DNA from 2 places in the Fictibacillus sp. KU28468 genome. Region 2 is predicted to be linked to the other one. Evidence: a T-box and tRNA genes for the amino acid it is inferred to sense, from the RefSeq annotation. Region 2 holds a T-box; the other holds one or more tRNA genes.
What was found. A T-box is a leader RNA that pairs with one kind of tRNA and senses whether it is charged. The one in region 2 lies ahead of pheS (phenylalanine--tRNA ligase subunit alpha), so its partner is inferred to be a tRNA-Phe.
Positions count from the first base shown of each region.

Region 1: it has a tRNA-Phe gene. The T-box ahead of pheS (phenylalanine--tRNA ligase subunit alpha) is inferred to sense a tRNA for this amino acid. The anticodon was not compared.

Region 1 covers NZ_CP110666.1:1,820,759-1,828,920, reverse strand. The annotation lists gene OKX00_RS09430 (MFS transporter) at 1-641, opposite strand, end outside; gene OKX00_RS09425 (superoxide dismutase) at 798-1,409, opposite strand; tRNA gene OKX00_RS09420 (tRNA-Phe) at 1,699-1,774, opposite strand; tRNA gene OKX00_RS09415 (tRNA-Met) at 1,788-1,864, opposite strand; tRNA gene OKX00_RS09410 (tRNA-Ser) at 2,042-2,134, opposite strand; tRNA gene OKX00_RS09405 (tRNA-Ile) at 2,148-2,224, opposite strand; tRNA gene OKX00_RS09400 (tRNA-His) at 2,259-2,334, opposite strand; tRNA gene OKX00_RS09395 (tRNA-Met) at 2,352-2,428, opposite strand; tRNA gene OKX00_RS09390 (tRNA-Asn) at 2,435-2,509, opposite strand; gene OKX00_RS09385 (DUF456 domain-containing protein) at 2,654-3,136, opposite strand; gene OKX00_RS09380 (Na/Pi cotransporter family protein) at 3,168-4,772, opposite strand; gene OKX00_RS09375 (DUF1189 domain-containing protein) at 4,955-5,722, shown strand; gene OKX00_RS09370 (DUF1002 domain-containing protein) at 5,764-6,639, opposite strand; gene OKX00_RS09365 (hypothetical protein) at 6,834-7,163, shown strand; gene ispG (flavodoxin-dependent (E)-4-hydroxy-3-methylbut-2-enyl-diphosphate synthase) at 7,261-8,162, shown strand, end outside.
Region 2 covers NZ_CP110666.1:1,510,444-1,518,605, forward strand. The annotation lists gene OKX00_RS07755 (cytochrome ubiquinol oxidase subunit I) at 1-1,179, opposite strand, end outside; gene OKX00_RS07760 (TVP38/TMEM64 family protein) at 1,340-1,933, shown strand; gene OKX00_RS07765 (dUTP diphosphatase) at 2,032-2,517, shown strand; gene sspI (small acid-soluble spore protein SspI) at 2,554-2,760, opposite strand; gene OKX00_RS07775 (TrmH family RNA methyltransferase) at 2,896-3,660, shown strand; T-box leader at 3,742-3,975, shown strand; gene pheS (phenylalanine--tRNA ligase subunit alpha) at 4,016-5,050, shown strand; gene pheT (phenylalanine--tRNA ligase subunit beta) at 5,064-7,496, shown strand; gene rnhC (ribonuclease HIII) at 7,788-8,162, opposite strand, start outside.

The DNA of each region.
Region 1 (8,162 bases), 310 kb from region 2:
TTGGTTTCTCTCGACTTAAGGATCTTCCAGACAAAAAACTTCCCCTCGGCCTTCTGTCTGCTTAAGAAAAAACTGATGATAACCGCACTGAAAAATAAAACCAATGAAACGCTGAAGATGATGCGGTAGCCAGTAAACTTATCCAGCTGCGAGATTAAGAATCCGGAGCTAATCGGACCGACCATACCCGATAAGGAAGTTAGCACCCCAAGGTAGCCGTTAAAGTTATCCCTTGTATCAGGTTCTGTCACTTCAAAGGTCAGCACGTTAAAAGCCAGCCAATAAAATCCAAGCCCAGCTCCGAGCAGTCCGCCAAGAATGAGCAGATACTCACTCGCCTGCTTGCCGAGGAAAAGCACATACAAATAAAAAAGCGATAATATGATGACACCAATCCGCAGTACAATAACCCTGTCAATTTTTTTTGTCAGCTTACCTGCAATAAAAAAAGCAACAGGCTGAATGCACACAATTGATAAATTATACAGAGCGATATCCTTCAGCTCACCAGATTGCTTCCATAAATAAATGTTAACAAACGTATTAGACAGAGCCGTACTCAATGCAAAAAGCCCTCCTACCACAAGCAATAGCAGCAATTCTTTCGTTCTGTCCGTGTCTCCAAACAAATTGAACTTCATTTTGTTCTCGCCCCTTTGCAATTCACATGTAGTTTTCACATCCTGAAAGGGGCTATTCGCCAAACGAAGAATTGGTTTTTATTGTATATCATTAGAAAAAGAGTATAAAAAAACCGGCCAGGGTCTTTTTCAAAGAACCTGGCCGGCTTTACCGCATTATTTTGCTTCGTTATAACGTTTTTCAACTTCATCCCAGTTTACTACATTCCAGAATGCATTAATGTAATCTGGACGTTTGTTTTGATAGTTCAAGTAATATGCATGCTCCCAAACATCAAGACCTAAGATTGGAGTTTTGCCTTCCATCACAGGGTTATCTTGATTCGCTGTGCTTGTTACTTCAAGCTCACCGTTATTAACAACTAGCCAAGCCCAACCAGATCCAAAACGGCCTTTTGCAGCATTTGCAAACTCTTCCTTGAATGAATCAAGGCTTCCGAATTTGCTGTTGATGCGTTCAGCTACTTCACCAGTAGGTTCGTTGGATCCGCCTGGTTTCAGGATTTCCCAGAATAAGCTGTGGTTCGCATGTCCGCCGCCATTGTTGCGTACAGCTGTGCGAATGTTTTCAGGCAATGCATCAAGATTGGAAAGAAGGTCCTCTAGGCCTTTGTTTTCAAACTCAGCTTGGCCTTCAAGCGCTGCGTTCAAGTTATCAACATACGTTTTGTGATGACGGTCGTGGTGAATATTCATTGTAGTCTCATCAATGTGTGGTTCCAGTGCATTTGCAGCATAAGGTAAAGCAGGCAGTTCAAACTTTGCCATGATCAATCTCCTCCTTGGTATGTAAACATTTTTTTATATTTCATTTTGGAGAAAAAACCCCAAAATTGAAAACATAGTTAAGCAACAATAATGTTTAATAAGTATCCCAACTCATACATTATCAGATTTACCCGGAACTTTCAACGATTAACCCTCTTTAATCAAAGCTTATTATGTACATAGCTGGACTTCTTTTATCCCTTGTTATGGGAGATATTAAAACAAAAGTTTTCTCATTAAAAACAAAAAACCTTCACCACGCTGGGCAAAGGTTGACTATGTATAAAAATGGTGGCTCGAGACGGAATCGAACCGCCGACACGAGGATTTTCAGTCCTCTGCTCTACCGACTGAGCTATCGAGCCAATTTAGGTATTATGGTTGCGGGGACAGGATTTGAACCTGCGACCTTTGGGTTATGAGCCCAACGAGCTACCAGACTGCTCCACCCCGCGATGATATTAAGTTTACGGACGAGGTCACTCCTCCGCAGTTATTACTGTCTCTCAGAGGCTTTACCTCTTCCTCTACTTGAGTAATCATTGGAGTGTATCCGTCGAGGTTACTCGCAGCATAATCATGCTGTAACGCTCGTTGCTCCACCCCGCTATGATATAAAAATTAAGAAATTATGGAGGAGGTAGAGGGATTCGAACCCCCGCGGGTTGTTACACCCCTGTCGGTTTTCAAGACCGATCCCTTCAGCCGGACTTGGGTATACCTCCACGTGCTGAAAAATGGTGGACCCTGTAGGACTCGAACCTACGACCAATCGGTTATGAGCCGACCGCTCTGACCAACTGAGCTAAGGGTCCATTTTATGTATTAAAATAGTTATGTAAATAAAAATGGGGCGACCGATGGGAATTGAACCCACGAATGCCGGAATCACAATCCGGTGCGTTAACCACTTCGCCACGATCGCCATCGCCTTAAAAAATATGGTAGCGGCGGAGGGAGTCGAACCCACGACCTCACGGGTATGAACCGTACGCTCTAGCCAGCTGAGCTACACCGCCATATTTTGGCTCCACAGGTAGGACTCGAACCTACGACCGATCGGTTAACAGCCGATAGCTCTACCACTGAGCTACTGTGGAACAATGTTGTCCTCTAAGGGACAAAAATTACTATATCATTTTCAAGCTATGTAAGTCAAACCTTTTTTTTATGACCATTTTGAAAGCCATCGGTGAGACAGACATAAATATAGCACGTCTCCAACATTTTAGCAAGGACTATTTTTATAATACGACAAAAAGAAAATAGCCAATCATGATCACTTGAATGATAATCTTGGCAACCGTACCTCCCAAAAAACCAAGAACTGAGCCAAACCCTACCTTAGCCGCTTCTCCTATTGATTTTCGCCCGATGATCAATTCTGCAATAAACGCACCCAGAAACGGTCCGGCGATGATGCCGGCAACGGGAATCACAAATGGGCCAAGGAGCAGGCCGATCGTGCTGCCCCATACGGCCGCTTTGGAACCGCCCCGTTTTTTTACTCCATACAAATTGCTGAAATAATCCACTACAAAAAGAGTTGCCAGCAAAAACACTTCTACCCCGATGAAAAAGGGCGTAAATGGCTGAAAGGAATAAAAAATACCATAGAGCACAAACCCGAGAGCCAGAAAAAGCGCTCCAGGCAGTATGGGAAAGATCAGGGCAGCGAATGCCAGAACGAACGACATGCCGATTAATATCCAATATACATAATCCATCAGAAAGCCTCCTGTAGTGTTTTAAGTAGGTTTATCGTTCAAGCACTGCTTCTGCAATATTGACAGAATGGTCTCCGATCCTTTCCAGATTGCTGATAAAGTCTACATACACTACACTTTCTTGGCCGGTGCTTAAATTGTTGTTGATGTCCTGAATGTGTTTCTTTCTCAGAGTTTTCTCCATTTCATCAATATCGTCCTCAATGTGCAGAACTTCCTCAGCCATCGGTTTATCGTTCGTCTCAAGAGAAATAATCGCTTTTGTCAGGCAGGATTGGGTCAGGATCATCATGTTTTCAAAGTCGCGTGACGTTACTTCCGAAAGTTTAATATTATTTCGTGCCATAAAGCAGACCAGATCTATCATATTTTTCATATGATCCCCGATTCTTTCGATGTCCTTGCACAGATTTAGAAGCATCGTATGCTCTTTAGATTCATTCTTGGACAAGGAATGAATAGAAAGTTTAACGAGAAACTTGGTGATTTGCCTGTCAAACCGGTTAATCTCTTCTTCATACTGCATGGCTGTATCGGCATGCTTATTTTTCCGGGTCTGGAAGAAAAGCAATGCCTGGCTAAGCCCCTCTCTTGAATAGTCAGCCATTTTAAGCAGCTCCTGCCTAGCTTGATGCAGGGCAAATTCCGGAGAACTGTTGATGACTTTCTCGTCCAATTTTACCGTCTTGCTGTCGACAGACCATTGATCATCTTTAATCAATTTTGAGACTGTAAAGACCAGCAATGAAATAAATGGAAACAGGATAATAACATTGCCGATGTTGAAAATTCCGTGCGCAAAGGCAATTTGCATGGGCGGCTCCAGATGGAGACTGCTTGAAATCCATTGGATCAACCCTTTGTAAGGGATAAAGATAATCACAAAAATAATCGTCCCTATGATATTGAACAGCACATGAACCAGTGCTGCTCTCTTGGCATTCTGAGAGGCCCCGAACGATGCGATCACAGCTGTGATGGTGGTTCCGATATTATCACCAAAAAGAACAGCAAGGGCACCGTTTAAATGAATCAGGTCCATTGAAAACATCTGCTGCAATATGCCCACGGTCGCGCTTGAGGACTGAAGGATCATTGTTGCCAAGGTTCCAATGGCGATGCCCAAAAACGGCTGATCGTTTAAATGTGCCGTGATGTTTTGAAAATCAAGGGAGGACTGCAAAGGTTCCATCCCTGCTCCCATTAGCTGCAGCCCATAAAATAGCCCGCCCAGTCCGAATAAAATTCTTCCGATGAAAACATATTTGTAATTCCGGATAAAAAAAACGAAGAATGCCCCTGCCGCAAGCATGGGCAGACCAAATCCCGCTGCATCAAATCCAATGATAAAAGCAGTGAATGTAGTTCCGATATTGGCTCCCATGATGATCCCAACTGCCTGTCTAAGCGTCAGCATTCTTGCATTTACGAGCCCTACCGTCAAAACCGTGGTGGCGGAACTGGATTGAATGAGCATGGTTACGAATAAGCCAGCCAAAATTCCTGTAAATGTATTGGTCGTCAGACTGTCCAAAAGGTTCCTCAGCCGATCACCGGCAGAGTTTTGCAGACCCTCACCTAAATATTTAATTCCAAATAGAAAAAGGCCGAGCCCGCCTAAAAATTGAAACAGCATATCCTGAACACCCAATTGAATTACAACCCCTTTTATCTAATCATTCTTATGCCATTATCTAGTTTTATGAAGGTCATGTAAAGGCGCTTCGCAAAACCTTTACAAAGGAATGGTCTTCTCATTGTCTGTTTCCACATTATTCGCTAAAATTAATACAGACCATTCAGGAAATGAGGAGTTCAATGAGAATTTTCAAACATTTTTTCAAAAGCCTGTATTCCCCTCCGATGATTGCCCGTCTTCGTTTTCAGGGAATCGGCAAAGCCATAGGCTATGTATTTTTTTTGATCCTGCTGACATCAATCCCGGTGGGTATTGCCTTTTCTTTAGCCTTTAAATCGGGCATAGATGAATTCAAGCAATCAATGACTTCTGAGATTCCTGACTTTTCGCTGCAAAACGGAAAGCTAACATCCGATCTGAAAAAGCCTGTTGTTCGTACAGACAGCAGTGAAACCTTCATTTTTGATACAACAGGATCAATAAAAGAAGATGATCTATCAGATTATACAAACGTGATCGCTCTCTTGCATAACGAAGCAATCGTCATATCCGGCGGAGAAACTCAGAAGGTTCCTTACAATACCCTCGGCGATGTGAAGCTGACCAAGAAAGATATCAGTTCCTGGACAAACACCTTATTCGATCTGCTGCCGGTGCTGATACCTTTGTTATTTTTATTTATCTATGTCTTTACGGTCGCGTTAAAGTTTATCGGAGTTACGGTTTTGGCCGTCATCGGATTGGTGCTGCAAAATATCAGCCATCGAAAGCTTTCTTACAGGCAGCTGTGGATCATGTCTGCCTATGCCGTAACACTTCCTACTGTTTTCTTTGCCATCATGAAACTTTTACATACAGACGTCCCCTTCTCTTTTCTCATCTATTGGGCAGTGGCTTCTGTTTTTCTTCATCTTTCCATTAAAGAAACTCCACAGCCAAAAGGATAAAAAAAGAAGGAGCCCTAACCAGGCTCCTTCTTTGCTTTTTCTTATTTTTGGAACAGGCCTTTTATGCCATCAATTATGGAAATAATAAAGTCGATGAACTTTTGGAGAAAAGATTGCGTTTCGTCTTTATTTAAAAATCCATCCAGGTTATCACGGACATTCTGCAGCTGATTTTGAACATTATCCCAATTAATGTTAAGATCCTTCATTTTGTTAAATAGTGAAACGAGTCCGTTCAGCTCTTCATCTGTCAGCTGAATTCCGAGACGCTCAGCTACCCGTTTGATGAGATCACGAAGTTCATCTTCATTATTAACCGGATGTTTGGCCAGCTCTTGTTTGATTTCTGTAATAAGCTGTGTGGCTTCCTTCGTTCCGATTCGATCACCAAGCTGTGCCGTTCTTACAACCTCTTCATTGGCAACTTGCTTCTTTTCCTCAGGGATATTCACGTTAGCTTTCTGTTCATAGGCCTTAAGGATTCCTGTAAGAGCAGCTGTTCCAGACACTTCGAACGGAGCAGTAACATAGATGTCTGCATCCTTTACTCCTGCTGTTACAAGAGCATTAACAATCATGCTGTCGGTTACCCAGTTGATGTTTTTTGAATCCACATGCAGCCCTTTCCCCTTCTCGGCAAGTGTGATTTTTGAAGATGAGATAGCACGTGTTCCTAATTGCGCTTTGGAAATATACTTACCGAGATATTGATGCTCTTCTTCGTTCGTTACATTTACGGAATCAACGTTAGAGTCAACACCCATCTCTTCTAAGATTTTTGCCTTTTGGTCAGGTGTCAGATCTTCGCCAAGTGTTACGATTACATCTCCAGGCGCTGCATCAGCAAATGCTTTTAAAGGTACCATGAATGTAAGTACGACCATTATTGGCACTAACCATTTTGCATTCCATTTCATGTTTATACTCCACCTCATTGTTTGTATTTCCCTTTTTGACCCTGTATCTTTCTCTTTTTCTTGCAGATATACTTCCATTTTACACCACATAACTTTCAAGGAGCAATTTAATACTTGAAAAATAGGTGTCTAAAGGAATAAACCGAGAGGCCGCAGCATATATATTCTCCATATATCAAAAGGGGGACAAGCCTTTGAAAAAATTTCTGCTCTTCTGCCTGTCACTAGTTATTGTTTATACCATTGCTTATGATCTCAAAATTGGAACTCTACAGTCCTATAGCTCAAAACCAGCCCCCGTTTCTGCGGTCAGTATAAAAAATAGCACACCTTATAAAAAAGTGAAAGTTTCTTCTGGAGATACCGTTCTTTCGATCATTGAAAAGGTGAACCCCGCTTCCCTTTCCAAGCCAATTCCTGAGATTATTAAGGACTTTCAGAGATATAATCACAATATCCGGCCTGAAAGCATTCAAGTTGGAAGGATGTATAATTTTCCGGTCTATAAAGAACTAAAACACTAGATTTCTTGCCAAACTAAAGGAACCCTTGATAAAATGTACTACTGTACAGATGTTGCTTTTTATCTGTCATACTAGAAATTAAAGGAGCGGTTCACCAATGAGTGAAATTACGCATCGTTCAAAAACGAGACCTGTCAAAGTCGGCCCTTTAACAATCGGCGGCAACGACCAGGTAATCGTTCAAAGCATGACGACTACAAAAACACATGATGTTGAAGCTACTGTTGCAGAAATCAAACGCCTGGAAGAGGCAGGATGCCAAATTGTCCGCGTCGCCTGTCCTGACATGCGCGCAGCAGAGGCTATTGCCGATATAAAAAAACAAATATCCATTCCGCTTGTCGTTGATATTCATTTTGATTATAAGCTCGCTCTTAAAGCGATTGAAGGCGGCGCCGACAAGATCAGAATCAACCCGGGCAACATCGGGCGCAAAGAAAAAGTAGAAGCTGTCGTTAAAGCAGCAAAAGCTAAAGGTATTCCGATTCGTATCGGTGTTAACGCGGGCTCTCTCGAGAAGAAATATCTTGAAAAATACGGATACCCGACTGCAGAAGGCATGGTTGAGAGTGCACTTGATCATATTAAGATTCTCGAAGATCTTGATTTTCATGACATTATCGTGTCCATGAAGGCTTCTGATGTTAACTTGGCAATAGAAGCGTATGAAAAAGCAGCACAAGCCTTTGACTATCCTCTCCATCTCGGCATCACAGAATCCGGTACTCTTTTTGCCGGAACCGTAAAAAGTGCAGCAGGATTGGGTGTTATCCTCAGCAAAGGAATCGGAAACACACTCCGTATATCTTTAAGTGCAGACCCTGTTGAGGAAGTGAAAGTGGCAAGAGAGCTGCTGAAATCGTTCGGATTGCTTTCTGATGCAGCTACACTGATTTCTTGTCCTACATGCGGAAGAATTGAAATTGACCTGATTTCAATCGCAAATGAAGTAGAGAAATATATCTCTAAAATTCGTGCGCCGATTAAGGTTGCTGTACT
Region 2 (8,162 bases):
CCTGTAAATCGTCCAGGGCTGCCTTCCGCTGCAGCTGAAAATCCATCCGAATTCAATGCCAAGCATGGAAAGTGGACCGGAAAAGATTAAGGTGAACAGAAGCCATTTTGGAAAAGGCTTCTGTTTTCTTTTGCCGTAATACCACCAGAAAAACAAAGCGACTGCAGCCAGTCCCAACAGGAAAAACCCAATCCCAACCATGATATTAAACAGGGTGTGCACATAAAAAGGAGGCCAGGTTTCACGCGGGAATTCATAGAGGCCTTTGACTTCGGTATCAAACTTGCCGGCAGCGAGCCAGCTGAGCATCCATGGGATCTCAATTCCATATTTCACTTCTTCTGTTTTGGGATCGGTGAAACCTCCGATCGCAAGAGGAGCATATCGCTGGGTTTCAAATAAGCCTTCGGCTGCGGCTAGCTTCTCGGGTGAGTGTTCATGCAGGATCTGTGCAGAGTGATGACCTGAAAAACTTGAAATCAATGAAAAAATCAAACCAACGACAATGGCCATTAAAAATCCTTTTTTATGATAGACAGATTCTTTCTTCGTAAGATTCCCTCTTAAAAGCTTATAAGCCCCTACAGAAGCCAGGGCAAAACCGCCAGTCATATACGCGGTCACGGATACATGGAAGGCTGTTGAAAGAAAACTCGGATTGAAAAAGGCATCCCATGGATTGACATCATAAATAGTGCCGTCCTTTGTAATCTTAAATCCGTCAGGTGTATTCATCCACGTATTGACAGCGGTGATTAGAATGGCGGATGCTACAGCTCCAAACGCCACCAAGATGACAGAGATGATCCTGAAATACTTTGGCAGCCTGTCTGCTGCGTAAACGTAGATGGACATGAACAAAGCTTCAATAAAGAAGGCGAAAAGTTCAATCTGGAAAGGAAGCGAGATAACCTTTCCTACAATCTCCATAAAACCTGGCCAAAGCAAAGAAAGCTGGACCCCGACGATCGTTCCTGAAGGGATAGCCACACCGAGCAGAACAGCAAAGGCCTTTGTCCAGCGTTTAGCCATTATGGCATAATCATTGTCTTTTTTTACTTGATGAAGAATTTCTGCGATGACGATCATGAGGGGAATACCAACACCAAGCGTTGCAAAAATGATATGAAAGGCAAGAGACGTTCCGAAAAAAGCACGAGCCAACACGACTGTATCCATGAAAACCACTCCTCAACCTAATGGTTATCTGTAAAAGAAAACCAGCTTTTCTAATCTTTAACCTGTCATAAAAGTTATGGAAATATTCATGGATCTGGAAGAAGGAAGAGCATAACTGCTCGTCTTATGTCATAAGATGGCGATAAAGGAGGGTTGAATCATGCAGCATGAGCTCACAGAGATCCTTGGAGTTTTGAAGTTTGCAGGTATTTTTGCTCCTGTCTTTTTCATTCTGCTCCATATGATGAGGCAGTTTCTTTTTCTGCCAGTAGGTTTGATCTGTATGGCAGGCGGGGTCTTGTTCGGGTCGGTTTATGGGACGCTTTATTCGATAATCGGCATTACCCTGTCCAGTTTGCTGTTCTACGGACTGCTGAGAAAAATGCCGAAGTCGCTCAACCGGTTCATGAAAATCAAGCGGAAAATCGTAGGCAAACGAATGCCATTCTCATTGGGTCAAATCGCAATTTTAAAGCTAATTCCTTTCATCCATTTTTCCCTGCTCTCTCTGTTTGTCCTGGAGATAACGAAAAGTTTTAAGGAATATACAAAAGCAAGCGTGGTATCCAACGTTCCGCTTGCCTTCATGTACTCTACGTTCGGCCATTATATCTTTCATCTCTCTGTGGTTTGGGGAATCGGAATTGCAGCCATGATGCTCGTCCTGTTTCATCTCCTGAGAAAGAAAGAATGGATTGTCAAATGGGAGGACTTTTTTGAAAAAAAAGAGAATACACCTGCGAAAAGTGCATGATAACGCGATCCAGCCTCAGGGGACTCCAACCTGGGGTTTTTTGGTGTGTTTTTAAGGAAATCATATGTTTGTTATAATGAGCGAAAGGAGTGGATATCGTGGGTTTTAAAGAACTATTTGAAATGCAGAAGCATCTGAATGATCGAATTATACAAGAGCATGGTTTACATAACGATGACCTTTATGATCAGCGTCTGCTCGCCCTGCTTGTCGAGCTAGGGGAGCTGGCCAATGAAACCCGTTGTTTTAAATACTGGAGTGTTAAACCTGCATCATCGGACAGTGTCATTCTTGAGGAATATGTGGACGGACTTCATTTTATCCTGTCGGTTGGGCTTGACATGGGGATGGATGATATAGAAATCCATACAGTTGCAAGCAATGAAGACCTGACAGGCCAATTCCTATCACTTTACCGGCTCATCAGCGGCCTGCAAGGCAAAAAAGACAAAACCCTGTTTAGCCAATTGTTTTCTGAATTCATTGGCCTCGGCCAGCTTCTTGGCTTTTCGGTAGAAAATATCGTGGATGGTTACTACAAAAAGAATGAAATCAATCATCAGCGTCAGGATCAAGGGTATTAAAAGTAAAAATCCCGGGAGGGTCTCCCGGGACTTTTACTATTTCAAACCGCTGGAAAGGGTTGAGAGCATTTCTTCTTTTTTCTGGTTGTCGGATTCTTTCCAGATCACTTCAAACAGTACACCAAGACCAGGAAGCATTTTTTCTTCACCGCTTTGGATCGCATCAACGATTGTACTTTCCAATTGTTCTTTATTGTTTCCGGAAACATTGGCCAGAACTGCTTTACGGATATCGATATCCATCATTATCACCTCAAACAGATTTATTTCATTAAGTTTGTGACTATTTCCTAGTTTTTATTAAGGGCCGATGGATTATGTATCATTTTGAAGATATAATAAAAAAAGTTGAAAGAGATTAAAGGATGGTTGAATCAAATGAAACGGATTGAATCAGAACAAAATGCTTCCATAAAACAATGGAAAAAACTATACACGAGAAAAGAACGAGATAAATTAGGACAATACATTATTGAAGGGCCTCATCTGATTGAAGAAGCAATGAACCATAACGTCCAGATTGCTCATCTGATTATAGAGGAATCCTACCCGATGCCGAATGAATGGGAACAGCTTCGCCTGAACCCATGGGTAGTTTCAAAAAAAATCATGGGAATCCTAAGTGATACTGAACATCCGCAGGGAGTTATGGCAATTTGCCGTATGAGTTCAAAGGAGTTACAAGTAAAAACCGGCGGAAAATACCTGCTTGTGGACGGCGTTCAGGATCCTGGAAACCTTGGTACAATAATTAGAACCGCAGACGCTGCAGGTCTGGATGGGATTGTGCTTGGTGAAGGAACTGTCGATGTTTATAACAGCAAGGTTCTTCGCTCTACACAAGGTTCGCTGTTCCACCTTCCCGTTGTAAAAGGAAATCTTCAGGATTGGATCGCAGCGTGCAGACAGGAACAGGTACCTGTTTTCGTTTCTGCACTAAAAGGTGCCCAATCATTGCATGACGTGCAATCTTCAGGAACGTTTGCGCTCGTTGTAGGAAACGAAGGCAGCGGAGTGAGGATGGAAATTATGGAATCCGCAGACCAGCTTGTCTATATCCCGATGTTCGGGAATGCTGAATCACTAAACGTTGCTGTTGCGGCTGGAATCATGCTGTATGAACTCCAGAAGAACAGGAAATAACAAAAAGGAATACATTATAAAATAGATTGGCAATTGCACAGATAAGGAAGTTCAACTATAATAAGAAGACAACTGCATGAATAAAATGCATCGATGGAGAGTAGTAAATAAGAGCTCGCCGGCAAAGGGAGGAAACACCTTGACTGAAAGTGTTTCTCCGGTAGAATTTATCGAATTCGCTCCTGAGCAGTCGCCTGAACCTGCAAGTAGGGTGGACCGGACCAAGTCCGTTATGAAAACGAAGTGAACAAGTATGATGGCGTTGGCCTGAATTCTTGATTAATCTGGGTGGTACCGCGAATCCTCGTCCCTTTTATGGACGGGGTTTTTTTATTTCTAAAGGAGGCAAGATGTTATGCAGGACCGATTGCAGGCATTAAAGGAAGAAGCATTGGTAAAAATTCAGCAAGCAAATGAGCTGAAAGAATTACAGGACATCAAAGTATCTTATTTGGGTAAAAAAGGGCCGATCACAGAAGTACTGAAAGGGATGGGGAAACTATCTCCGGAAGAACGTCCTGTTATTGGGGCTTATGCGAATGAAGTAAGGGATGCGATCACAGCTGCGCTTGATACGAAAATCAGCCAGATGGAACAGGCCGCTATTGAAGAAAAGCTGAAAAAAGAATCGATCGATGTTACACTTCCGGGCCGGCCGGTCAGAAAGGGGAACTCTCATCCGTTAACGGCAGTCGTTGAAGAGATTGAAGATCTTTTCTTAACGATGGGCTTCACGGTGGCAGAAGGCCCTGAAGTGGAAACCGATTATTACAATTTTGAAGCACTGAACCTTCCGAAAGGACATCCGGCAAGAGACATGCAGGATTCATTCTTTATTACAGAAGACATTCTGCTTCGTACACAGACTTCACCGGTGCAGGCAAGAACGATGGAAAAACATCACGGCAGAGGCCCGGTAAAAATAATTTCTCCGGGGAAAGTGTACAGAAGGGATGACGATGATGCGACTCACTCTCATCAGTTCATGCAGATCGAAGGACTTGTCGTCGATGAGAATGTCCGCTTGAGTGACTTAAAAGGTGTTCTTGAAACCTTCGCTAAAAAAATGTTCGGCGAAGAGCGCAAAATCCGATTGCGCCCAAGTTTTTTCCCATTCACAGAACCGTCTGTCGAGATGGATATTTCCTGTTTTAAATGTGGTGGAAAAGGCTGCTCGATCTGTAAGCATACTGGCTGGATTGAGATCCTTGGAGCAGGTATGGTCCATCCGAACGTATTGGAGATGGCAGGCTTCGACTCTAAGAAATATACAGGGTTTGCATTTGGAATGGGCCCTGAACGGATTGCGATGCTGAAGTATGGCATTGATGATATCCGTCATTTTTACACAAACGATCTTCGTTTCTTAAAACAATTTAAAAAGGCATAAGGAGGGGAACCCTGTGTTAGTTTCATATAACTGGCTGAAAGAGTATGTAAATATTAATATCAGTGCTGCAGAGCTTGGTGAAAAAATTACGAAAAGCGGAATTGAAGTAGAAATCGTGGAATCCCTCAACAAAGGGATTACAGGAGTGGTCGTCGGACATGTGCTGGAATGTGTTCAGCATCCAAATGCCGATAAACTCCGTGTCTGTAAAGTCGACATCGGTGAAGAAGACCAGTTACAAATCGTGTGCGGTGCTCCAAACGTGGCTGCTGGCCAAAAAGTGCCGGTAGCGCAAGTAGGTGCTGTACTTCCTGGAAACTTCAAGATTAAGAAAGCGAAACTTCGCGGAGAAGCGTCTCATGGAATGATCTGTTCACTTACTGAACTTGGTGTGGAAACGAAATTGGTGCCGAAAGAGTATTCAACAGGGATTTTCGTTATGCCTTCCGATGCAAAAGTTGGCAGCGATGCCTTGAGTTATTTGAACCTGGATGACTATGTTCTTGAACTCGGATTGACACCAAACCGTGCCGACTGCTTAAACATGATTGGTGTGGCTTACGAGGTTGCTGCCATTCTAAATGAGGAGCTTCGTCTTCCTGAAGTTTCCGTAGATTATACAGCTGAAAAAGCTTCAGATTATATTTCGGTAAAAGTTGATGCAAAAGAAGATAATCCTTACTACGGAGCTATGGTGATCAAGAATGTTACGATCGCGCCATCACCTCTTTGGCTGCAAAACCGTTTGATTGCAGCAGGAATCCGTCCAATCAATAATGTGGTCGATATAACGAACTACGTATTGCTCGAATACGGACAGCCGCTCCACGCCTTTGACTATGACCGTTTCGGATCAATGGAAGTAGTTATCCGCCGGGCGAAGGACGGAGAAGAAATTGTGACGCTTGATGATGCTGTACGAATTTTAAACAGCAGCCATCTTGTGATCACCAATGGAGAAGTACCTGTTGCTGTGGCCGGTGTAATGGGCGGAGCAACATCAGAAGTTCAGGAAGATACGACGACTGTACTGCTGGAAGCTGCTTATTTTGAAGGACAGCGTGTAAGAGCAGCATCCAAGGATCTTGGACTTCGAAGTGAAGCAAGTGCACGCTATGAAAAAGGCATCGACCGCAACCGTGTATATGAGGCTGCTCAACGTGCGGCTTCCTTAATGGCGAAATATGCCGGAGGAGAAGTGGCAGAAGGCATCGTAGAAGATGGCGAACGCTTGGTAAGTGAAGGAAGAGCTGAAGTCACCCAAACAAGGATTAACAGCTTGCTCGGAACTTCTATTAAAAACGAACAGATCAGTGAAATCTTTACGAGACTTCGTTTCCAATTTGAGGTACAAGGAGAAACATTCAAGGTTACCGTTCCAGCCCGAAGGCCGGATATTACCATCGATGCGGATCTTGTAGAGGAAGTGGGAAGAATCTACGGTTATGACCGTATTCCGACAACGTACCTTGTAACGGAAGGCCGTCCAGGAGGATTGAGCCCCTATCAGGCAGCTCGCAGAAAGGTTATGCGTTATCTTGAAGGCGCCGGGCTCTATCAGGCTGTAACATATGCACTGACGACTCCTGAAAAATCAACCAGTTTCTCTTTTGTGAAGGAGGAGCAGGAAAACGTTCAAACCATCTCGGTTTCCCACCCGATGAGCGAGGAGCGCAGCACTCTTCGCAGTACACTGATTCCGCAGCTTCTTGAAGTAGTGCGCCACAATCATCACCGTTCAATTGATGATGTAGGTGTCTTTGAAATCAGTTCTGTCTTCTTTGCCTACGAACAGCAGATCTCTGTTCTGCCTGAAGAGAAAACATATCTCTCCGGTGCACTGACAGGCTTGTGGAATATCCATCCTTGGCAGGGTGAAAAGAAGAAAACAGACTTCTTTGTTGCCAAAGGAATCCTTGAAGGGTTATTCGAAGAACTCGGATTGTACAGCCGTATCACCTTTGAAAGCGAAAGTTTGAAAGGGATGCATCCTGGAAGAACAGCAGTAATTAAACTCGACAGCATCACCATCGGCTTGATCGGCCAGATTCATCCTGGAACTCAAAAAGAGTGGGATTTAAACGAGACGTACGTGTTTGAATTGGATCTGGATCAGCTTATCCAGGCCACGGTAGAACCTACCGTTTATCAGCCGCTTCCTAGATTCCCTTCCATTACACGGGATATTGCATTGGTGGTTGATAAGAACCTGCCTGCAGGAGACTTAAACACTGTGATTTATGAAGCGGGAGGAGCTCTCCTCAAGGAAAGCAGCCTGTTTGATCTGTACGAAGGAGAACATATGGAAGAAGGCAAAAAATCACTCGCCTTTTCTTTGAAATATTTTGATCCGGAACGTACACTTACGGATGAAGAAGTGACAAAAGCTCATGATAACATCCTGCGCAGTCTGGAAGAACGTTTTGGAGCTGAGCTTCGAAAATAGTAAGCCAAACAGAAACCCGCATGTCTCTCTTGAGACTGCGGGTTTTATTTTTGGAAAGCTGTTTTCGCAACCTTTGATGCTCTTGAGGGTGGTTGATTTCCGTTCCAGGCTGCTCGCTTTCCGCGGGGCGTGCGCTGAACCCCTCGGCGCAAGCGCCTGCGGGTTTCACCTGTCACGCGCGTCCCGCTGGAGTCTCGCACCTTGCACTCCAATCAACTTGTCAATGAAGAATCTTTACAAAAATCTTCACAAAGCAACAATCTTTTAGAAAAGAGCTTTTTGGAATGAAGCTTAGTTCCGTTTGCTTTTTGCTAGATTGAGTGCTTTTTTTGTGTTGGCAAAATGAATCTTTGCGATGTCAGTCAGATAATCTGCACCATACTTGCGGATCATTTCCGCTGCTTTTAGATCCACTTTGCTGCCGGCGCCTTTCGGGATCTCAATGCCTGTTTTAGCACTGATTTTATCCATCTCTTTAATAAAAGCATAGCGGGCGAGAATGGATGAGGCGGCCACGGACAGATGAAGCGATTCGCCTTTTGTAGCAAAGAAGACTTTATCTTTTACGATGTTTCCCTCTCTTGAGAGATAATTATAATAAACGCCCGGCTCGCAGAACTGATCGATCAATATACCGTCCACGTGGAAGTCTTTTGTTTTTTCCAG